Regions from separate parts of the Streptococcus sp. V940 genome, predicted to be linked through region 4. Evidence: predicted binding sites of a transcription regulator. Region 4 holds the regulator's gene; each other region holds the start of a gene.
The links. Region 4 encodes Rex, which represses fermentation and respiration genes when NADH is low (regulators of the CRP and FNR family bind a similar motif). Its sites were predicted from a motif close to TTGTGAANTANTTCACAA; they were not measured.

Region 1 (6,082 bases), on a different contig from region 4:
CAAACAAGATAAGGGCGTGTGTGTTACCAAAACGAGGGTCTTTTGCAACCTCAATCAATTTTTGGATTGGAACAACGTTAGCCTTCACTCCGTTTGGAGCTGCTTGTTTGATCAATTCTTTACGAAGGTCATCTTTAGCAACGTTATCTGAAGCAACGATGATACGATCCGCTTTTGAATCTGGTGTCCAAGCAGTTGCGACTTGTCCGTGAAGGAGACGTGTGTCAAGACGTGCAAGGTTGATTTTCAATTTACCGTCTCCAATTACAGTTCCTTCTGGAATAGCAGCTTGAGCTACAGGAGCAGTTGCAGCAGTTGCAACTTCCTCAGCTGGGTTTAGCTCTTCTGGAAGAGCCTTGATGCCATCTTTGGCTTCTTTAATGATGTTCGCAGCAACTTTAGCCACTCCGGCATTAGCGTCCATCAGGCGTTCGGTGTAGGCTTGGATTAACATCGGCAAGTTAAGTCCTGTGATGATGGCAAATTTACGCTCAGGATTTTCTCCCATTACGCGGCTAGCTTGGTTAAATGGAGAACCACTCCAAAGGTCAGCCAAGACTAGAACCTCATCTTCTGCGTCAAATGCAGCCACAGCATTGTTGAATTTTGCGTATAAATCATCTGGACCTTCGTTTGGCATAAAGGTTACAACTTGAACCTTTTCTTGTTCACCAAAGATCATAGATCCTGACTGATGAATACCCGCGGCAAATTCACCGTGACTCGCAATAATGATTCCGATACTCATTATTGTCATTCCTCCTTATAAAATGTTTGACTTGTAGTTTAAGAAAACTTTAAGACTAACTAAGTATAAACCGTTTTCATAAAAAAATCAACAAATTAAATTAAATTATACAAAAATTATAGGAGTAATGATTTTTGAAGATATTGATATATCAATATTTTTAGGAATTGCCTAGAGAATGGTAAAAAAATTTAATATAAAAAAGCGGTAGTGCAGAAGTCGACCAACCAAATCTCGGTAACTTACTTCCAGCCCCTTATACTTCACTCAACCACTGGATGCTGACAGAATGCGGATAGAAAAATGGTGTTTTCTTTAATGGTGTTATTGAGCGTTTAAAAAAAGAACTTTAAGTTCAATTAGTTGCTATGCCAAAATTTTATTGCTAAAAAACGAGGTGGGTCTTCTGTCCCTACCTCGTTTTGGTATTTATTATTTATCTTAATGAGTAAAGTCTAGAACCATGCGACCTTGGATGGTACCAGCAGCCATTTCATCAAAGACAGCAATGGCATCTTCGACAGGACGTTTTTGAACGACTGGAACAACGAGACCTTCAGCACCAAATTGGAAAGCTTCTTCCAAATCTTTACGTGTTCCAACAAGGGAACCGATGACCTGAATACCGTCAAGAACTGTTTTGACGATGCTAAGGTCCATCATTTCAGATGGGAGACCGACAGCTACTACACGACCGCCTGCACGAACAGAGTCCACTGCTTGGTTGAAGGCAACTTTTGATACAGCTGTTACGACAGCTGAGTGAGCGCCACCGTTTGTTTTTTCCTTGATAAGGCCTGGAACATCTTCGACTTCAAGACCATTAATCACGATATCAGCACCAACTTCTTTAGCTAGAGCAAGTTTATCGTTGTTAATATCTACTGCGATAACGTGAGCGTTGAATACTTTTTTAGCGTATTGAACAGCTAAGTTACCAAGTCCTCCAGCACCATAGAGTACAACCCATTGGCCTGGCTCAACTTTTGCTTCTTTAATAGCCTTGTAGGTGGTAACACCGGCACAAGTGATTGAAGAAGCTTGGGCTGGATCGAGACCTTCTGGAACTTTAACAGCATAATCTGCAGTTACGATACATTGTTCAGCCATACTACCATCAACTGAGTAGCCAGCATTTTTTACTGTACGGCAAAGGGTTTCGCGTCCGGTTGTACAATATTCACACATGCCACAGCCTTCAAAGAACCAAGCTACGCTGACACGGTCGCCAACTTTTAGGCTCTTAACATCAGGAGCGATTTCTTTTACGATACCAATCCCTTCGTGACCGAGAACACGTCCTGGCACTTTTCCAAAGTCACCATGGGCAACGTGGAGGTCTGTATGGCAAACACCACAATACTCAACTTCAACAAGTGCTTCGCCAGTTTCGAGCGGACGGAGCACTTTTTCTTCAATAGCAACACCAGTGCTTTCTGGATTTACAACAACAGCTTTCATAGCTATCCTCCTTGGTTAGTAGTTGAGGTGCAGAGGAAAAGGGGCTTACCTTAAATCGTGATTCAAGTGAAGTCAAATTTGAACTGCCCTCTTTTTTTGTTTATATGTGAATTATATCACTATATTTAATATAATACAAGGAGATTTATGCAAAAATATATGAAATCGCTTAACTAATTGATAAGTATGTGAAATTTGAACAATAATATCTGGTGTTTTTATATAAAATTTAATATAAAGAGGAACTTGTTTGGTCTCAAATATAGGGAGCGAGGTTGCAAACAGATTTTCTAAGATCCATCTCTAGGAGTTTTTGGTATAATAGAAAGTAATTTATTTTCTAGTATGAGAAGTTAGAGTGAGAGGTATGTATGTCCCCTTCAATTCAGTTATTAAAAGACCGCTATTTAAAAAATATCAAAGAAAATCCAGATCTCTACATCGGTATTGAGTTGGAGTTTCCTATTGTTCATACGAAAGGTCAGCCTACAGATATTGAGGTCAGCAAGGATTTGATGCGTTTTTTGGTTGATACTCTCAGTCTGGAAGTTGAAAAGGTAGACCAGGAGGGCAATCCGATTCAACTTGTAGAGCCGAAGAGTCAAGATCGGATTCTGTTTGAGGTTTCCTACACGACCTTGGAATTTGCCTTTGGTAGGGCTCAGAATATCCAAGAGGTTGAAGGACGTTTTCAGGCCTATATGAAGGTAATCCAGAAAAAGCTAGGCGAAAAGAATCATGCTATTCAAGGTTGGGGGATTCACCCGAACTGGGATAGCAATGATAATCGACCCGTGGCCTATCCACGCTACCAGATGCTGATGGATTATCTGAGTATGGGGAGTCACCAAGAAAGTGCGCATTTACATGACTTTCCGCAATACGGAGCCTTCATCTGCGGGAGTCAAGTCCAGTTGGATGTTTCGACCGATAACTACCTACGTGTCATCAATGCTTTCACACAGATAGAGGCAGCCAAAGCTTACCTGTTTGCCAATTCTGAGTTTTCTGGAGCGGACTGGGACACCCAGATTTCACGAGATATTTTTTGGGAAGACTCCATGCATGGGATTTATCCAGAGAATGTTGGTGTCAATACCAGACTCTTTAAAGATGAGGATGATTTCTTTGATTATTTAGACCATTCTGCGATTTTTACAGCAGAACGAGATGGAGAAACCTACTATTTTTCTCCGATTCGAGCTAGAGATTACCTAGCTACTGACGAGATTCCTGCCTATACTCTAAATGGGAAAGAAACACTTCTTGTCCCTCAAGAGAAGGATTTCCAAACGCACCGTAGCTACCAATTCCAAGATTTAACAACTCGAGGAACGGTCGAATTTCGGAGTGTTTGTACCCAGCCACTAGACCGCACTTTTGCTTCAGCAGCCTTTCATCTAGGTTTGTTGGTGAATCTAGATAAGCTTGAAACTTATCTAGAAACTGCACCTTTCTTTGAGAGATTTGGTCGTGACTACAAGTCTTTGAGAAGACAGTTTTCTAAGAAGCAACTCACAGATGAAGAAACAGTTGGGATAGTCCAGTTCTCCAAAGACTTGCTAGCGATAGCAGAGAAAGGACTTGAGATGAGAGGGCAGAGTGAAACGACTTATTTAGAACCTTTGAAAGAAGAAATGGACGTATAAATTTCTTATAACGGAAGAATTTTCTGAAAAATCATGTTATAATGAATGAGACTATAGATAAAGGATAGAGATTTATGACATTAGTTTATCAATCAACGCGTGATGCGAACAATACAGTAACAGCCAGCCAAGCGATTTTGCAAGGCTTGGCAACAGATGGAGGCTTATTTACTCCAGTTAGTTATCCAAAGGTGGACTTGGATTTTGACACATTGAAAGACGCTTCTTACCAAGAAGTAGCTAAGCTTGTCTTGTCAGCCTTTTTGGATGACTTTACAGCAGAAGAGTTGGACTACTGTATCACCAACGCCTATGACAGCAAGTTTGATACACCAGCAATTGCCCCTCTTGTAAAACTTGATGGCCAATACAACTTGGAACTTTTCCACGGTTCAACCATTGCCTTCAAGGATATGGCCTTGTCTATCTTGCCTTACTTTATGACAACGGCAGCTAAGAAACACGGCTTGGAAAACAAGATTGTCATCTTGACAGCAACATCTGGAGATACTGGGAAAGCTGCTATGGCGGGTTTTGCAGATGTTCCTGGAACTGAAATCATCGTCTTTTATCCAAAAGATGGTGTCAGCAAGGTACAAGAGTTGCAAATGACCACTCAAACGGGCGAAAATACCCATGTTATCGCTATTGATGGAAACTTTGATGATGCTCAGACTAATGTGAAGCATATGTTCAACGATGTGGTCCTTCGTGAAAAATTAGCAGCTAACAAGCTCCAGTTCTCATCAGCTAACTCTATGAATATCGGTCGTTTGGTCCCACAGATTGTCTATTATGTTTATGCCTACGCTCAGCTTGTTAAAACTGGCGAAATTAAGGCTGGTGATAAGGTTAACTTCACCGTACCGACAGGAAACTTTGGAAATATCTTGGCTGCCTTTTACGCCAAACAAATCGGCCTACCAGTCGGCAAGCTAATCTGTGCTTCAAATGACAACAATGTTTTGACAGACTTCTTTAAAACTCGTGTTTACGACAAGAAGCGTGAATTTAAAGTAACCACTAGCCCATCGATGGATATCTTAGTGTCTTCAAACTTGGAGCGCTTGATTTTCCATCTTTTGGGAAATGATGCGGTTAAGACAGCTGAACTTATGAATGCTTTGAACACTCAAGGTCAGTATGAATTGACAGATTTTGATACAGAGATTTTGGACCTCTTTGCAGCTGAGTATGCGACTGAAGCAGAAACAGCAGCAGAAATTAAGCGTGTTTATGAGTCAGATGCTTATATTGAGGATCCTCATACAGCAGTTGCTTCAGCAGTTTATAAAAAATACCAAGCGGCGACAGGCGATGCGGCTAAGACCGTAATTGCTTCAACAGCTAGCCCATATAAATTCCCAGTAGTTGCAGTAGAAGCTGTAACAGGGAAATCAGGCTTGACCGACTTTGAAGCTTTGGCTCAGTTGCACGAAATTTCAGGAGTGGCAGTACCACCAGCAGTTGATGGCCTCGAAACAGCTCCAGTTCGTCACAAGACAACTGTTGCAGCGGCAGATATGCAGGCAGCAGTAGAATCTTATTTAGGACTTTAAAAGAGAGGAAGTAAACTCGGTTGGGAAACTAACTGAGTTTCTTTTCATCAGGAGGAAGGATTGTTTAAGAAAAATAAGGATATTCTCAACATAGCTTTACCTGCCATGGGTGAAAATTTCTTGCAGATGCTCATGGGGATGGTAGATAGCTACTTGGTAGCTAGTCTGGGGTTGATCGCCATTTCGGGTGTGTCTGTAGCTGGAAATATGATCACCATTTATCAGGCTATTTTTATTGCCTTGGGAGCAGCAATTTCTAGTGTTATATCAAAAAGTTTGGGACAGAAAGATCCGTCTAGACTAGCCTACCATGTGACAGAATCAATCAAGATTACCCTGCTACTGAGTTTCCTTTTAGGAGTCTTGTCCATCTTTGCAGGTCAAGAGATGATTGGTCTTTTGGGTACTGAACAGGCTGTGGCTGAAAGTGGTGGCTTATATCTATCATTGGTGGGTGGATCAATTGTTCTCTTGGGCTTGATGACTAGTCTAGGAGCCTTAATTCGCGCTACCCACAATCCTCGACTTCCGCTTTATGTTAGTTTTTTATCCAATGCTTTAAATATCCTTTTTTCAAGTGTTGCCATTTTTATCCTTGATATGGGGATAGCTGGTGTAGCTTGGGGGACTATTTTGTCTCGTTTGGTCGGGGTTGTAATTTTGTG
Region 2 (6,082 bases), 690 kb from region 4:
AGTAAGATAATTGTAAATAATGAGGAGGTGAATTTATGTATTCCAGTAACATTGTATTATCTTTTGATTGTCGGGATAATGAAGTTAGTGAATTAATCTCTGATTACAAAAAAAATATGGGCAATTTTTGTCATACTATTGAAAAATATATTCAAAACGACAATAGTCTTAAACAGTATTTTACAAATGTTATTTCAAATCGTTCTAGAGTTACAAGTATAGATAAAATTAAAGCTGATAAAACTATACAAAAAAATTATTCAGGTGAACTTAAAAAATATATTCAGTTTTATAATAAAGTCATTTGTGAAGAAAATGAATTCTTATATGATGATACTGATGTAGAAACTTCAATCAATATTTTGTACTCTACAGATGAAAAATTAAATAATAAATTGCAAGAGATTTATAACAAGTATGAATTAGGGTTTAAGCAAAAATTAGAACCAAAGTTAGAACAAAAATTTGAAATAAATAATTATACCATATCTTTCCCAAAGGAGAAATCAAATGAGGAAAATAGAATCAATTTCAGCAATTTATCCCTCAGAGATTAATTTTAATATTAATACATTTGAAGAAAAGCTTATACCAAACTCAAATTTAGATATTCAGCTTGGCATGATTGTCGAGGAATTAAAAGGTGATGATAAAAATAATTTTAGAGCTACAGTTAGCTTTTTAATGGGACTTGCAGAGGAAGATGATAAAACTATCCTAGTTAAGATATCCCATATCATTGAGTTTACAAGCGATGTTGAGGATTTTAATCTCGAAGAAAAAGCTGATAACTTTATTTTATTTGAAATTGTTGAACCATATGTTCGATATAGATTCCATGAATTACTCAACGAAACAAAATTTAGTACTCTTAACATACCATATAAATTTTGGGAGTTGATTGGCGATGACTCAGAAATATAAAATAAAACATATTCGCTTTAGAGTTTTTACAAATAATTCCCCAATTAAAAATAATATAATTGCTCAGTTATATAGCTGTGTCTCCTCAGATTATTCTTGTTATAGGATTGTTAATGAATTCTTTTTTACTCAGAGAAGTAATAATCGGGATAAAGATATTATCACAAGAAGATTAAATCGCTTAAAAGCGGAGGAAGAGTTAAATGGTTTTCGTGTTAATTCAGATATTTTTGACGAGGTGAAAAAGGTAATTCTAAATTTATTTGAGAATCCTAATGTAACTCATCATTATTATCAAAATATTTTTACTGGATATTTTGAATATATTGTAATGAAATGGAAAAAAATACCTGGTAGAGATGGAAAAGTATTTTTTGAACCATTAATTAAATACAAACGTAAAGAACTATTTCGTGGAGAACCTTTTGCTAATACAAAGTGTGATGTAGTTTTTAAAAATTCTAAAACTAAAACATTATCATTCTATGAATGTAAATTCGGGATACGTACTTTTTTATTAGACCTTCAAACAGATTTGAATTCGGGAAGTGTGATAAATAGAGTTAAAAGAGCGCACAGAAAAATCGACTACTTGAATCAATGTAAAAATTTATTCTCAAACAGTCCGTTTAGCGATGTGAAAGATAATGAAACTTTGATAATGACTCTTGCTCGTAGGAGCACAGTTGAGAACTATCTAGAATATTTTCGAGGAATAACAATAATGTCTAGAGAAGAAATTGAAAGTGAAAGTTTTTATGACCAACTATCATAGATGATATTTAATTTCAATGTATTACATATCTTCATTTATAACTAACTTTTATTTACATAAAAATAATGAATACTTCAATGAACTCACTCAAGATTTACCTGAAGAAGCTAAGGCATACTTGCAAGCAGTCTACTATCTAGGAATCATACAACAAGTCCACCGTTTGATAACCAATCGCCTTTAATAATATAAACACTTAATGTTGTTATGCAGTTAAATCAACTATTTATACGAAACTTTTAGTGTTATCAACATCAAATTGAAATTTGTCTTCAGTTACCTAAAAGTTACTGAAATTTGAAAAAAAGAGTCCATTTTATAAAATTTAAAAGCCTTAAAACATTATTAAATCAAAGTTTTAAGTTTCAAAAAATACAGGAATTGAACTCAAAATCCAGTGTCCGCAAGGACGTGCCGGTTCGACCCCGGCCGCCGGTATAGTAATAAAGACAAGGTTTTCGGACCTTGTCTTTTTATTTTTTCTTCCATTTTTTCTCTCGCAGTTACTTAAAATTACTTATATTTTTCTAAATTTTATTGTAAACCTCAATGTTCAATATTACTTTACTATATATTTACTAAATATTAATTTATTTCATTATAAATTTAACTATAATAGGTCTATACCATTTACAAATTACACAGAAAGGTTTATAATGTAATTGACATAATAAATATTAGAAAAAATGAATTACGGAGGTTATCATTATGCCTAAATATATTAAAGCGGATCAATTTTTCTATCCTCATGGTGTGCGCCGTGGTGGTTTTCTTGAACTAGTTGATGGAAAATTTGGTAAGCATGTGGATCAAGTATCTGAGGACGCAGAAATTATTGACTATACTGGTTATAGTATTGCTCCTGGTCTTGTTGATACACATATTCACGGATTTGGTGGGGTTGATGTTATGGATAATAACATCGAAGGTACTCTTCATACAATGAGTGAAGGTCTTCTTAGCACAGGTGTTACTAGTTTCCTACCAACTACTCTAACATCATCATACGAACAATTATTAGCTGTTACTGAAAATATTGGTGCTCGTTATCAAGAGGCTTCTGGTGCTAAAATTCGTGGAATTTACTTTGAAGGTCCATACTTTACTGAGGAATTTAAAGGAGCTCAAAATCCTGCTTACATGAAAGATCCTCGCATGGATGAATTTCGTGCTTGGCAGAAGGCTGCTAATGGTCTTCTAAATAAAATTGCCCTTGCACCTGAACGTGAAGGTGTTGAGGACTTTGTACGTACGGTTACTGGTGAGGGTGTTACTGTTGCTTTAGGTCACTCAAATGCAACTTTTGATCAGGCTAAGAAGGCTGTTGACGCTGGTGCAAGTGTTTGGGTTCATGCTTATAATGGTATGCGTGGCTTAACTCACCGTGAGCTTGGTATGGTTGGTGCTATGTATGAATTGCCACATACTTATGCTGAATTGATATGCGATGGGCATCACGTTGATCCTAAGGCCTGTGACATTCTACTTAAACAAAAAGGTACTGAAAATATTGCTCTTATCACTGACTGTATGACAGCGGGTGGTTTGCAAGATGGTGACTACATGCTAGGAGAATTCCCAGTTGTGGTTGCAAATGGTACTGCACGTCTCAAATCTACTGGGAACTTGGCAGGTTCTATTCTCAAACTTAAAGACGGTTTGAAAAATGTTGTTGAATGGGGTATTGCAAATCCACATGAAGCAGTTATGATGGCCAGTCTCAACCCAGCAAAATCAGTTCATATTGATGACGTTTGTGGACAAATCCGTGAAGGCTACGATGCTGACTTTATCGTTCTTGATAAGGATTTGGAATTGGTAGCAACTTACCTTGATGGTGAAAAACGTTATCAAGCATAATCTCTAAAGTAGAAACTAGTTTAGTTTCTACTTTTTTTAACTTAGTTTGTTATTTTCTTCACATATTACTTGATTTTATTTATGAAAAGGCTTACAATTATGATATAAACAATACAAATAAAAAAACGGAGGTAAGCTTTATGAAAGCCTATACTTATGTTAAACCAGGACTTGCTTCATTTGTTGATGTTGACAAACCAGTTATTCGCAAGCCAACTGACGCTATTGTGCGTATTGTAAAAACTACTATTTGTGGAACAGATCTTCATATTATCAAAGGAGATGTCCCTGCATGTAAGAGTGGAACTATCCTTGGCCATGAAGGAATCGGGATTGTAGAGGAAGTTGGATCAGGAGTATCAAATTTCAAAAAAGGCGATAAGGTTTTGATTTCTTGTGTTTGTGCCTGTGGTAAATGCTACTACTGTAAGAAAGGAATCTATGCCCACTGTGAAGACGAAGGCGGTTGGATTTTTGGACATTTGATCGACGGTATGCAAGCAGAATATCTTCGTGTTCCTCATGCTGATAATACACTTTATCACACTCCAGCTGATTTGTCTGACGAAGCCTTGGTTATGTTATCTGATATCCTACCAACTGGTTATGAAATTGGTGTCTTAAAAGGAAAAGTAGAGCCTGGTTGTAGTGTGGCTATCGTTGGTTCAGGTCCAGTTGGCTTAGCAGCTCTATTGACTGCTCAATTCTATTCACCTGCTAAATTGATCATGGTAGACCTAGACGATAACCGTTTGGATACTGCAGTTTCTTTCGGTGCTACTCATAAGATTAATTCTTCAGACCCTGAAAAGGCAATTCAAGAAATTTATGATTTAACAGATGGTAGAGGTGTGGATGTTGCTATAGAAGCTGTTGGTATTCCTGAAACGTTTGATCTCTGCCAAAAGATTATCGGTGTAGATGGAACAGTTGCCAACTGTGGTGTGCATGGTAAGCCAGTTCAGTTTGATTTGGATACTCTATGGATTCGTAACATTAATGTTACTACTGGATTGGTTTCTACCAATACAACTCCTCAGCTTTTGAAAGCTTTAGAAAGCCATAAAATTGAACCAGAAAAATTGGTAACTCATTACTTCAAACTAAGTGAAATTGAAAAGGCCTATGAAGTATTTGGTAAGGCTGCAGATCATCATGCGATTAAGGTTATCATTGAAAACGATATTTCAGAAGGTTAATCGAATTTTGAATCCAGTTATTCTTTTTAGAATAGCTGGATTTTTTGAAAATATTAGATAATTCGTGAAAGCAAGCAAATTTCTTTCATTGTTCTTAAAATTTCGCTATAATATACGATACAAAGGAAATGAAACTATGTATCGAGTTATAGAAATGTACGGGGATTTTGAACCTTGGTGGTTCATAGAAGGATGGGAAGAAGACGTCATTAGTAGTAAGAAATTTGAAAATTACTATGATGCCTTGAAGTATTATAAATCTTGCTGGTTTGAACTGGAAAAGAAAATTCCACTATATAAAAGTCGAGGAGACTTAATGACCATATTTTGGAATCCGGAGGATAAGCGTTGGTGTGAGGAATGTGATGAATTTCTGCAGCAATATCATTCCTTGGCTTTACTGGAAGATGGTCAAGTTATACCAGATGAAAAATTCAGACCGGGTTATGAAAAACAAACTGGTTTAGAAATTCACCGGACGTGTCGCATCAAAAAAGATGGAACAACTTTTTAATAAAGTTGTTCTTTTTTTTGTATTTTCTTCGAATAATTAACTGAGGAGGGAATATGGTACAAGCACTTGCACAAGAATTGATTAGTCTCGCAAAAAAGGATGGAGCTCAGGATATCTATTTTATTCCCAAGGACAAGGGTTATGAGTTGCATATGCGAATAGGTGATGAAAGGCGTTTGATTAATAGCTATGACTTTGAAAAGTTGGGCGCAGTGATTAGTCACTTTAAATTTATTGCGGGGATGAATGTTGGAGAAAAGCGTCGTAGTCAACTGGGTTCCTGTGATTATCAGCATGATGGCAAGGTTTCTTCACTACGCTTATCGACGGTAGGAGATTATCGTGGTCATGAGAGTTTAGTTATTCGCCTTTTGCACGATGAAGAACAAGAGTTGCGCTTCTGGTTTCAAGACCTTAAGGAACTAGAAAAGGGCTTTAGGCAACGCGGCCTTTATCTATTTGCAGGACCTGTAGGAAGTGGCAAAACTACCTTAATGCATGAATTAGCTAAGTCATTGTTTAAGGGACAACAAGTCATGTCCATTGAGGATCCAGTCGAGATTAAGCAAGAAGAGATGCTGCAATTACAACTCAATGAAGCTATTGGATTGAGTTATGAAAACTTGATAAAACTTTCTTTGCGGCACCGCCCAGATCTTTTAATCATTGGAGAAATTCGGGATAGCGAAACAGCCCGTGCTGTCGTAAGAGCGAGCTTAACGGGAGCTACAGTGTTTTCGACCATACATGCAAAGAGTATTCGTGGGGTCTATGAGCGTCTTTTAGAACTTGGTGTTAGTGAAGATGAAC
Region 3 (6,082 bases), on a different contig from region 4:
CCACCACCTCTTTCACTATGAAGGAAAATGCAAATCCCTACACGGTCACACTTATCATCTGCAAATCGCTGTCAGTGGATTTTTAGATGATAGAGGTATGACCTACGATTTCGGAGACATCAAAGCTATCTACAAGGACTACTTAGAGCCCCACTTGGATCATCGCTATCTCAATGAAACCCTGCCCTACATGAATACGACTGCTGAAAATATGGTCTACTGGATTTTCCAAACCATGAGTCAAGAGTTGCCAGACGAGCGCGGTCTCCGTTTGGAATATGTTCGCCTCTATGAAACTCCGACTGCCTTTGCAGAGTTTAGACGGGAGTGGTTAGATGACTAAGGAACGTGTCCTCAAACTACCAGTTCTAGAAATTTTTGGGCCTACCTTTCAAGGTGAAGGTCGTGCTATTGGCCAGAAAACCATGTTTGTCCGCACTGCTGGTTGCGACTACCACTGCGACTGGTGCGATTCCGCCTTTACTTGGGACGGTTCTGAAAAACCAACTCGTATGACAGCTGATGAAGTAATCGCTGAGTTAGACAAACTAGGAAGCTACGACTATGTCACCCTATCTGGGGGGAATCCTGCTATCCTAGCAGCCAACATGGCTGAGCTAGTAACCAAGCTCAAGGAACGTGGTATCACTCTTGCCGTTGAGACCCAAGGCTCCCGCTGGCAAAATTGGTTAAAAGACATCGACCAGGTCACTCTGAGTCCCAAGCCACCCTCATCCAAGATGGAAGTCAACTTTGAGACCTTGGACTTTATCGTTTCCCAACTAGATCCAGACAAAGTAACCTTTAAAATCCCTGTCTTTGATGATGCAGATCTAGCCTTCGCCAAAGGTATTCAAGAACGCTACCAACCAGATGTCCTCTTCTTATCGGCGGGAAATCCTGAGCCCAAGGCTACAGGCAATATTGTCCAAGATCAACTGGACCGCCTCAAAGAACTCTGGGAACGTGTCGCTACTGATGATAGCTGGGGCAATGTCCGCGTCCTTCCTCAACTCCATACCCTCCTCTACGATAACCAACGTGGTGTTTAAGAATAGAAAGAAAAAATCATGTCACAACAAGAAGAAATGAAAAACCTCAGCCTACTAGGCAACAAAGAAACCAACTACATTTTCGAGTATCAACCAGAAGTCCTGGAATCCTTTGACAATCGTCATGTAGAAAATGACTATTTCATCAAATTTAACTGCCCTGAATTTACCTCACTTTGCCCTATTACCGCTCAACCAGACTTCGCAACCATTTATATTTCCTACATTCCTGACAAGCTCTGTGTCGAGTCAAAATCCCTCAAACTCTACCTCTTTAGCTACCGAAACCATGGAGATTTTCATGAAAACTGTATCAACACTATTGGGAAAGACTTGGTCAACTTGCTAGACCCTCGCTATTTAGAAGTCTGGGGAAAATTTACACCTCGCGGTGGCATTTCAATCGACCCCTACTACAACTACGGTAGACCTGGAACCAAGTATGAAGGATTGGCAGAACAACGCCTCTTCCAACATGACCTCTATCCAGAGAAAATTGACAACCGTTAAACTCATACTCAATGAACATCAAAGAGCATACTAGGAAGCTAGCCGCAGGTTGCTCAAAACACTGCTTTGAGGTTGTAGATAAGACTGACGAAGTCAGCTCAAAACACTGTTTTGATGTTGCAGATAGAGCTGACGTGGTTTGAAGAGATTTTCGAAGAGTATCATACGAAAAAGCCCTGTTCCTCAAGATGAGAAGCAAGGCTTTTTAAGTTTCAATTATTCTTCAGTTCCAAGGAAGTTTTTAGCAACAAGGGCTGCAAGAACTCCACCAACGATTGGTGCAAGGATGAAAATCCAAACTTGTTGAAGTGCTGCGCCACCTACCAATACAGCAGGAGCCAAGCTACGAGCTGGGTTTACTGAAAGTCCAGTGATGTTCAAGCCAGCTAGAATCAAAGCTGTCAATGACAAACCGATCACCAAACCAGCGATTGCGCCATTTCCTTTGCTTGCTGAAGTTACAGTCATGATCACCAAAACAAACAAGAAAGTTGCGATTGTTTCAAACAAGAAACCACCAAAGACAGTTACACCGTTTGCCAAGGCATTTTCACCAAGACTTGCAGTTGACATTCCTGAATTTGCCAAGAGGAAGAACACAGATCCTGATGCAAGGAAAGCACCAACTACTTGACCAAGGATGTAGTTTACAAGTTCTGAAGATGACAAACGTTTGTTAACAAACATGGCAATAGAAACAGCTGGGTTCAAGTGAGCACCTGAAACAGTTCCGATTGAGAAAGCTGCAACTACGATTGCCAAACCAAAGGCAAGAGCAATTCCAAGGTGTCCAAGTCCTTCAATACCATTTCCAAAAACAACAGCTCCTGTTCCGATGAACACAAGCATAAAAGTACCGATCAATTCAGCAACAAATTTTTTCATATTAAGTCTCCTTTTTTCAAACTATGTATTAGTCTATCAGAAGGAGGAAAGGGTTTCAAGAAAAGTGCTTGGAAAATATTGTGCGCTTTTCCCCTTTACACGATAGTTTTATTTCTCTGACTCTAAATCTCACAAAGGAAAGTTATCAATCATTTTGGTTTTGAAAATATTCATTTTTCTAAAAAACCAGTCTTTATTTGACACTAATTTCACAAAGGTATATACTAAAAAGTGATAGGACTTCTTTTAGAGTCTATCACAACTCACTTATAACCCTTTGCTGTTCTTTTATGAACGTTTGAATGGTATCACGGATACCAAAGGAGGAATCATATGTCTAAAGTAGCTATTGTTACAGGTGCAGGTCAAGGAATCGGTTTTGCAATCGCAAAACGCTTGGTCCAAGATGGTTTTAAGGTTGGAGTATTAGACTACAATGCTGAAACAGCTGAAAAAGCAGTTGCTGAATTGTCAGCAGATAAAGCTTTTGCTGTTGTAGCTGATGTTTCTAAACAAGCGGAAGTTGCTGCAGCTTTTCAAAAAGTTGTAGATCATTTCGGAGACTTGAACGTTGTTGTAAACAACGCTGGTGTCGCTCCTACTACACCTCTGGATACAATTACAGAGGAACAATTCGCTCGCACATTTGCTATTAACGTCGGTGGTGTGATTTGGGGAGCACAAGCTGCTCAGGCTCAATTTAAAGCACTTGGTCACGGTGGTAAAATCATCAATGCTACTTCTCAAGCAGGTGTTGTCGGAAATCCAAACTTGACTGTTTACGGCGGTACAAAATTCGCCGTTCGTGGAATCACTCAAACATTGGCGCGTGATTTAGCAGATTCAGGCATCACTGTTAACGCCTATGCTCCAGGTATCGTTAAAACACCAATGATGTATGATATCGCTCATGAAGTTGGAAAAAATGCAGGAAAAGATGACGAGTGGGGTATGCAAACATTCGCAAAAGATATTACATTGAAACGTCTATCTGAACCAGAAGATGTCGCTGCAGCGGTTAGCTTCCTTGCTGGACCAGATTCAAACTACATTACAGGTCAAACCATTATCGTTGATGGTGGTATGCAATTCCATTAAAATTAAAAAAATGAGGTTGGATTAAATCCAACCTCATTTAATATCTGCGATTCTATATTGGAATCCTCTTTATTCTAGAATTTAATTTTTGAAGCATATAAAATGAAGTGTATTCTATATTTTCATCATTATACAAAGAGAGGTTTCATACTAATTTTTTACTCTCCCAACTGGGCACTATAGGCAAGAGTCTGATCAACTGTGTCAGAATAGAAAAATTATTCAGAATTCATTTTCTCTCTAATTCTAGCAAAACACTTATGGCAGATAAGGCATAAAGTGGTGCTGTTTCGGCTCGTAGGATGCGAGGCCCAAGTCCTGCTAGAACTGCTCCTTTAGCTTCAAAAGATTCAATTTCAGCAGGTGAGAGACCTCCTTCTGGACCAAAGATAAAAAGCAGTTTAGCTCCTTTTTCAAGACCAGCGACAGTTTGGATGAGGGCTGCTGATTCTCCTTCTTTAGCTGACTCTTCGTAAGCTACCACGATGCGGTCAAACTGGTCGAACTGAGCTAGAAAGTCTGCTTTTTTTTCAAAAAGTGTAATGCTCGGGACATGATTCCGCTTGCTTTGCTCGGCTGCTCCAAGGGCGATTTTTTCTAATTTCTCGACCTTTTTGTCCAATTTCTTGCCGTCCCATTTTGCAACTGACCAGTCAGCAGGAAAGGCCCAGATTTGACTTGCACCCAGTTCCGTCACCTTTTGAGTGATAAACTCCAGCTTGTCCCCCTTAGGAAAGCCTGATGCGATGGTCACTTGGACTGGTAGTTCTACATTGTCAGCTAGTTCTTCAATCAACTCAAACTGACGATCCTCTACATTTATCACGCGTGCCAAGCGCTTGATGCTATCCTCAAAGACTAGAGTCACCTGGTCATCTTCTCTTAAGCGCATAACCTGAAACATGTGCTTGCTGGTTTCCTTGTCCTCGATAGTGACTGGTGAGCTAGCACTGCCTTTGACAAAATACTGTTGCATTCTAACCTCCAATCACACCAGAAATATCCTTGGTCTTCTTGAAGACACAGGCATTCCACTCCCCTTGGATCATATGGGTTTCAAGGAAAAATCCAGCTGACTCAGCCGACTCGCGCACCATGTCCCACTTGTCCTTGATAATCCCACTCATGATGAGGTAGCCTTCGTCCTTAACCAAACGATAAGCATCCTCTGTCAGATGAATGAGGATATCCGCCAAGATATTAGCTACAATCACATCTGCTTCAATCTCAACACCCTTAAGCAAGTCTCCTGCTGCTACATGGATGTTTTCCATGCCTGGATTGAGTTCAATATTTTCCTGAGCGACCCGAACTGCTACATCATCTAGGTCATAGGCAAAGATTTCCTTAGCACCAAGTAGAGAGCTAGCAATGGAAAGAACCCCTGAACCTGCCCCCACATCGATCACCGTTTCACCACCACGAAGGACCTGCTCCAAGGCAAAAAGACTCATCTTAGTGGTTGGATGCGTACCTGTCCCAAAGGCCATACCTGGATCTAACTTGATAATCTTTTCGCCCGCCGTCGCTTCATAGTCCGTCCATGATGGCACGATGGTCAAGTCATGGGTAATGCGAGCTGGTTCATAGTATTTCTTCCAGTTGTCGGCCCAGTCTTCCTCAGCCAAGGCAGTCGTGCCCATCTTGACCTCTCCCAGATCCATAAAATCTGTCAATTCTGCCAAGCGAGCCTGCAAGTCCGCTTCAACCGCTGCCACATCCACCGTTTCAGGATAGTAGGCTGTCACCACGATTTCTTCCTGTTGCTCCACCTCAGGAAAAATCTCACCAAAGCGGTCCACATTACCCACATAGTCCATGCTGTCTTCGATTGCAACCCCTTGGGCGCCTAGCTCAATCAGGAGGTTAGAGACTAGCTCCTCCCCCTCACGCTTAACCGTTACTTTTAACTCTTGCCATGTTTCCATAATTAAGATACCAAGCCCATAAAACACAAAGCCAAAATAGGAAACTCTCTTAAGACACTTATGTTTAAGAGAAGTTTATCTTTTTGGCACAGTGTTTAGGGCGGGTTCAGTTTAGAAATTTAACCGAACCGTCCTTTCTAATCACTTACTTTTAAATAATCTTTTAATCTCTCTTGCAACTGAGGTACAACCTTATCTGAGCCAAGAAATTCATCAATGCTCATCAATTTATAGCCCTGGCCTTCATCTCCAAAGACGATACTGTCAAATTGTTCTTGACTTAACTGACTAACCATAAAGACCGACTGCTTCCTCTCAAAAAGCATACTTGGGTAGACCTTACTCCCAAGCAGGTTATCTTCAGTTAGATGAATCCCTAACTCTTCAAAAACTTCACGCGCTACGCACTCAAAAGGAGTTTCGTCCCCTTCACGACCTCCACCTGGCAACTCCCACATATTGGCCCAAGGAATGCTGGGCTTGTCATCACGCAGAATAGTTAGGACACTATCTCCACAAAGTAAGGCAATCTTGCAGCCTGTGAAATCAGAAATCTCTAGCTCCATGCTAGACTCCTAATATCTCGGATAAGGGTAAAACTCTCCTTCT
Region 4 (6,082 bases):
ATAGAAATTAGGTGAGTTTTTGATTTATTTAGATAATGCTGCTACGACACCTATGTCATCTGCAGCTATCTCAGCAATGACTCTGGTCATGCAGGAGACTTATGGCAATCCTTCTAGTATTCACGGTCATGGGCGTCAGGCAGGTAAATTATTACGTGAAGCCCGTCAAGAATTAGCAGGTTTACTAGGTACAAAACCCCAACACATTTTCTTCACTTCTGGTGGTACAGAAAGTAATAATACTGCTATTATCGGCTACTGTCTTCGTCATCAAAATCGCGGAAAACACATTATTACTACTGCTATCGAGCATCATGCTGTGCTTGAACCTATTGAATATCTAGTTGAAAAATTTGGGTTTGAAGTGACAATTCTAGAACCTGAAAATCAAGAAATCACAGCAGAGCAAGTTAAAAATGCACTCCGTGAAGATTCTATTCTAGTTTCAACCATGTATGCCAATAATGAAACAGGTACTCTCTTGCCAATCGCTGAAATTGGTCAGATTTTAAAAGGACATTCAGCAGCTTATCATGTAGATGCTGTTCAAGCTGTCGGAAAGCTAGAAATTCTTCCTGAAGAACTAGGAATAGATTTCCTCAGTGCTTCTGCTCATAAATTTCACGGTCCAAAGGGGATAGGTTTCCTATACGCTGCATCTACAGATTTTGATCCTTACCTACATGGTGGAGATCAAGAACAGAAAAAAAGAGCAGGAACAGAAAATCTTCCCGCAATTATAGGTATGGTTGCAGCTCTTAAGGATGATATCGATCATCTAGAGATTAACTTTAGTAAAGTTCAAAAACTACAGGAAGTTTTTCTAACTGAAATGGCTGGAGCAACCTATTATCTCAATCAAAGTAAAGAGCAACTACCTTATGTCCTAAATATCGGATTCCCAGATCAACGCAACGATCTACTACTACTTCGTTTAGACCTTGAAGGTATTTCTATTTCAACAGGTTCTGCTTGTACAGCTGGTGTTGTTCAGGTCAGTCATGTTCTTCAAGCCTTCTACGGTGAAGACTCTCCTCGCTTACACGAGTCAGTTCGCGTCAGCATTTCACCTCAAAATACAGAACAAGAAATGATTACTCTTGCTAAAACTCTTAAAAATATCATCGGAGGATAACTCAATGGCATTCGAACAAACGATTAAACTAAAAAATTGCCGTTATGATTACACACTTAGCCCAACTGTAAAAAAATTTACGCTTAAAGATAATACTTTTTTTGAGACAAAAGTTGGGAACTATGAATTAACACGCCTTCTTGAAAAAGTTCCAAACAGTGGAGAAGGTTTTCAACTTAAGATTATCATCAACAAAGACTTAACTGGGGTCAAAATCAACATCACTGATAAATTTGGTCTACGTTTGGTTGATATCTTCAAATCAGAAGAAACTCACATTCACCAAGAGAAATTCTACTTCTTGATGGATAGTCTTGTTGAACGTGGTGTATTTACAAAAAGCGAAAGATAGAAGGTCATTATGTTTCGATTAACTTACAAGGACTCCTATCAAGTAGAGCGTATTCAAGAATACGAGGACTACGAAGCTCTGATGCTTTCTCTATCAGGCTGTGTAACCCTTCCTGATACTACTCTTATTACTTCATTAACACATAATGGAGTTGAAATTTATCAGGGACTTCTAGGTAATCTCTACCGCTTTTTAAGGACTTACCACGAAACTAAGATAAACTAAGATTTTTCTTAGTTTTTTTTTCGTTATTGTTGCATTTTTCACAAGCTTTCTATAAAATAGTAGATAGAAAGGTTGTGATTTTGTGAAAGAAAAACAGTCTGCTATTCCTAAAGCAACAGCAAAGAGACTTTCTCTCTATTACCGTATTTTTAAAAGATTTAATGCTGAAAAAATTGAAAGAGCCAATTCCAAACAAATTGCAGAAGCAATTGGAATTGATTCTGCCACTGTACGTCGTGACTTCTCTTACTTTGGGGAACTTGGACGTCGTGGATTTGGCTATGATGTCAAAAAGCTCATGAACTTTTTTGCTGATCTTTTAAATGATAATTCTATTACCAATGTGATGCTTGTGGGTATTGGAAATATGGGACATGCCCTCCTCCACTACCGCTTTCATGAGCGTAACAAGATGAAAATCATCATGGCTTTTGACCTAGATGATCATCCTGAGGTTGGCACCAAAACTCCTGACGGTGTTCCAATCTATGGAATCTCACAAATAAAGGACAAAATCAAGGATAGTGATGTTAAAACTGCCATTCTTACTGTTCCTAGTGTTAAATCTCAAGAAGTTGCAGAACTATTAGTCGACGCCGGTATCAAAGGTATTCTTAGTTTTTCTCCTGTGCACCTACATCTTCCTAAAGACGTAGTTGTTCAGTATGTCGATCTTACAAGCGAACTTCAAACCCTCCTCTATTTCATGCGTAAAGAGGATTAGAAAGTGTAAATATTTATGAATAAACCAGTTATTGGGATTACAGGAAACGAAAAGGCCCATCCAGACGATGAGCTTATGATGAGTTATGCTGCCAAAGGCTTTGTTGAAGGAGTTAAGGAAGCTGGAGGTATCCCCATTATCCTACCAATTGGTGATGAAGAAATGGCCAGTTACTACATTAGCTTAATTGATAAACTGATTCTAACCGGTGGACAAAATGTTGACCCTAAATACTATGGTGAGCCAAAAGCTATTGATAGCGACGATTACCACCTTCAACGTGATATTTTTGAGTTAGCCCTCATTAAAGAAGCAATCAAGAAAAATAAACCAATTTTTTCTGTCTGTCGTGGTACTCAACTTTTTAACGTAGCCATGGGCGGGTCTCTTTATCAAGATATCGAAGATCATTGGCAAGATACTTCCGCTGAATACACCACTCAGCGTCTTGTCACAGAACCAAATACTATTCTTCGAGAAATTTATGGAGAAATCTCTCATATCAACTCTTTCCACCATCAGAGCATCAAAGATTTAGCTCCTAATCTTCAGGTTGTAGCACATGATCCTAAAGATGGTATTATCGAAGCTGTTACAAGTACGGACGGTTTCCCTTATCTCGGTGTTCAATGGCATCCAGAATTTCTCTTTGAAAATCGCCCCAAAGATAAAACACTTTTCGACTATGTTGTCAATGAATTGTAAATTCGATAAATTAGCTAATTAATTATGAATGAACTTACCCCACCTTCTACTCATGACCTTTTGAGAAATTTAGATGTTAATGTTTTCTCATCTGTTAAGAGCAAGGAAATTGACCATTTTTCAACCTATTTGTAAAAAGGCAGATGCAAAATTTAAAGGCGGATTTCGTTCTTCGCTTGTTTTTTATAGAGATATCTTGATCCACTCAAAAAAGTATTATAAAATTCAGGACTTCAATGCTATTATTGACTTTATCGTGCAAGAAAAGTTGCTAGTCCCTACAATTGATCCTCTTCCTAAAATTGATATGAACGAAGTTGAGTCCTATGCTTTACAAGCGATTGAGCAGGGTCCCCTAAACTTCAAAAAATAATCCTATATCAGGTCCGTCTTCTCACGGTAACTAAAATAATCAGAATGAGAGACAATTAAATGGTCTAATAAGACCAATCCCATTAATTCGCAGGCTTCTTTAACAAGCTTCGTAACATGGTCATCATTGGGGCTAGGAACTACTGCTCCTGATGGATGATTATGAACCAGAATCACAGATGTTGCCATATGCTTCAAAGCGTAGTGGAGAATTTCTCTCGGTTCAGCAATGCTTCTCGTGGCAGACCCGATAAAAATAGTCTGCTGGTGAATGATTTGATTTTGAGTATTCAGATAGAGCGCCACTAGGTGCTCTTGTTTTTTATCTCCAAGCTCAGACTGCATCTTTTTAGCTAGTTTTCGACTGCTAAGAATACTCTCCATTTCCACTGTTTCCCTTTTATGGATACGGTAGCCTAATTCAATAACGGCTTGTAATTCAATAGCCTTAACACGTCCAATACCCGATAGAGTCTGCAATTCCTGTAGACTCATTCTTTTGAGGTCAGTTAAACATGTCAGCTTATTTAAGACCTTCTGTGCTATTTCAAAAACATTGGCCTGTTTTGTCCCTGTCCTTAGTAATATTGCCAGTAATTCTTGGTTGCTGAGTGCTTCTACTCCTTCTCTGACTAGTCTCTCTCTTGGTAAAAGTGAATCTTCTTGAAATGAAATACTATACATAAAAATCCTCCTCACTTTATTATTCGTGAGAAGGATGCTTAATTTCATAAAAACTAGTTATTTTTAGATTTTTTCAAGTGCTAGTCGTAAATCTTCAATCAAATCATCGACATTTTCAAGACCGATTGAAAGTCGGATTTGATTTTTAGTTACTCCTGCTGCTTCTAGATCAGAGTCAGACAATTGAGCATGAGTTGTAGTTGCTGGATGGACGACCAATGATTTTGCATCTGCCACATTGGCTAGGTTTGAAAAGATTTCTAAGCTATCAATCACCTTACGAGCTTCTGCTTCTCCACCTTTAACATGGAAGGTAAAGATTGAACCAACACCTTTTGGTAAATATTTTTCAGCCAAGGCATGGTAAGGGCTATCAGCTAATTTTGGATAATTAACTTTTTCAACTTTTGGATGGTTGACAAGGAAATCAACGATTTTCTCAGCGTTTTGCACATGGCGTTCAACACGGAGAGATAGCGTTTCAAGGCCTTGTAGGAGCAAGAATGAGTTAAATGGTGAAAGGGCAGCTCCCATATCGCGAAGCAATTGAACGCGAGCAGCAACGATAAATGCTGCAACACCAACATCACGAGTATAGCTCAAATTATGGTAGCTTGGATCTTCATTGACGAATTGAGGGAATTTCCCTGAAGCAGCCCAGTCAAATTTACCGCTATCAACAATGACACCGCCAATAGTTGTACCGTGTCCACCGATAAATTTAGTTGCCGAGTGAACTGAGATATCTACACCGTGTGAAAAGACATTAATGAGATATGGTGTTGCAAAGGTATTGTCTGCAACCAAAGGAATCTGATGTTTATGAGCAATTTCAGCTATTTTTTCAATATCAGGAATGTTGATAACTGGATTACCCAAAGTTTCAATCAAAACAAGTTTGGTACTCTCTTTAATCGCTGCCTCTACTTCTTCTAGATTATCAATATCAACAAAAGTTGTGGTGATTCCGTATCGAGGAAGGGTTTCTTTCAACAGGTTAAAGGTACCACCGTAGATAGTTGAAGCTGCAACAACATGATCACCTGCGTGAGCAAGTCCAAGGATAGTATAAGTAAGAGCTGCCATTCCAGAAGCTGTGGCAAGTGCCCCTACTCCGCCTTCTAGAGCTGCAATACGCTCTTCAAAGGCTGATGTAGTAGGATTTGTGATACGAGTATAGATATTTCCAGCTTTTTGAAGGGCAAAAAGGTCTGCACCCTCCTGTGTATCTGCAAATACAAAAGATGTTGTTTGATAAATAGGGACAGCACGAGACTTGGTAGTAGCATCTACCACTTGTCCTGCATGCAATTGAAGAGTTTCAAATTTAAATTCACGAGTCATCATCAGACCTCCAAAGATTTCATTAAATTAATTGTATCATCTATGACAGTCAGTTACAAATACAACTTTGTTATATATTGGCATAAGCAATAGCTATGGCTATTATTAAAATTGTAGAACTTTTTTCAGATAGTTTAAAAAGTTTGTTTTCGCTTCTCCCATACTTTATAATGGATAAAAAGGAGAAGACTATGTCAGAAATTACACATGAAATTGATTCAAACTTCGCTGGTCGTTTAAATATTTTACGTGCTGGTGTACTCGGAGCCAATGACGGGATCATTTCCATCGCTGGAGTTGTTATCGGGGTTGCCAGTGCGACCAGTAATATCTGGATAATCTTTCTTTCAGGTTTGGCTGCCATCTTAGCGGGGGCCTTCTCTATGGCTGGAGGTGAATATGTTTCAGTATCCACTCAAAAAGACACTGAAGAAGCCGCTGTAGCTCGAGAGCAATTACTTTTGGATAAGGATATCGAGGCTGCAAAGAAATCTCTCTATGCTGCTTATCTTCAAAATGGTGAATGTGAAACATCAGCCCA

Region 1: the regulator Rex is predicted to act here: its motif matches at 2,314-2,331, upstream of adhP (alcohol dehydrogenase AdhP).
Region 2: the regulator Rex is predicted to act here: its motif matches at 3,606-3,623, upstream of ACXYSM_RS00145 (zinc-dependent alcohol dehydrogenase family protein).
Region 3: the regulator Rex is predicted to act here: its motif matches at 2,645-2,662, upstream of ACXYSM_RS07105 ((S)-acetoin forming diacetyl reductase).

What each region holds. Positions count from the first base shown of each region.
Region 1 is NZ_JBTHHZ010000002.1:166,935-173,016, forward strand. It holds gene ACXYSM_RS06715 (PTS sugar transporter subunit IIB) at 1-748, opposite strand, end outside; gene adhP (alcohol dehydrogenase AdhP) at 1,190-2,209, opposite strand; gene ACXYSM_RS06725 (gamma-glutamylcysteine synthetase) at 2,581-3,858, shown strand; gene thrC (threonine synthase) at 3,933-5,417, shown strand; gene ACXYSM_RS06735 (MATE family efflux transporter) at 5,478-6,082, shown strand, end outside.
Region 2 is NZ_JBTHHZ010000001.1:7,530-13,611, forward strand. It holds gene ACXYSM_RS00120 (hypothetical protein) at 36-557, shown strand; gene ACXYSM_RS00125 (hypothetical protein) at 511-924, shown strand; gene ACXYSM_RS00130 (hypothetical protein) at 908-1,699, shown strand; gene ACXYSM_RS00135 (hypothetical protein) at 1,716-1,883, shown strand; gene nagA (N-acetylglucosamine-6-phosphate deacetylase) at 2,408-3,559, shown strand; gene ACXYSM_RS00145 (zinc-dependent alcohol dehydrogenase family protein) at 3,700-4,758, shown strand; gene ACXYSM_RS00150 (DUF1033 family protein) at 4,895-5,272, shown strand; gene comGA (competence type IV pilus ATPase ComGA) at 5,326-6,082, shown strand, end outside.
Region 3 is NZ_JBTHHZ010000002.1:246,874-252,955, reverse strand. It holds gene queD (6-carboxytetrahydropterin synthase QueD) at 1-343, shown strand, start outside; gene queE (7-carboxy-7-deazaguanine synthase QueE) at 336-1,052, shown strand; gene queF (preQ(1) synthase) at 1,071-1,562, shown strand; gene ACXYSM_RS07110 (MIP/aquaporin family protein) at 1,779-2,447, opposite strand; gene ACXYSM_RS07105 ((S)-acetoin forming diacetyl reductase) at 2,781-3,545, shown strand; gene ACXYSM_RS07100 (16S rRNA (uracil(1498)-N(3))-methyltransferase) at 3,775-4,521, opposite strand; gene prmA (50S ribosomal protein L11 methyltransferase) at 4,523-5,473, opposite strand; gene ACXYSM_RS07090 (NUDIX hydrolase) at 5,611-6,039, opposite strand; gene ACXYSM_RS07085 (DUF3013 family protein) at 6,049-6,082, opposite strand, start outside.
Region 4 is NZ_JBTHHZ010000001.1:693,081-699,162, reverse strand. It holds gene ACXYSM_RS03575 (ribose-phosphate diphosphokinase) at 1-4, shown strand, start outside; gene ACXYSM_RS03570 (cysteine desulfurase family protein) at 20-1,135, shown strand; gene ACXYSM_RS03565 (DUF1831 domain-containing protein) at 1,140-1,487, shown strand; gene ACXYSM_RS03560 (DUF4649 family protein) at 1,497-1,712, shown strand; gene ACXYSM_RS03555 (redox-sensing transcriptional repressor Rex) at 1,795-2,436, shown strand; gene ACXYSM_RS03550 (gamma-glutamyl-gamma-aminobutyrate hydrolase family protein) at 2,452-3,141, shown strand; gene ACXYSM_RS03545 (hypothetical protein) at 3,215-3,514, shown strand; gene radC (RadC family protein) at 3,517-4,197, opposite strand; gene ACXYSM_RS03535 (O-acetylhomoserine aminocarboxypropyltransferase/cysteine synthase family protein) at 4,261-5,541, opposite strand; gene ACXYSM_RS03530 (VIT1/CCC1 transporter family protein) at 5,733-6,082, shown strand, end outside.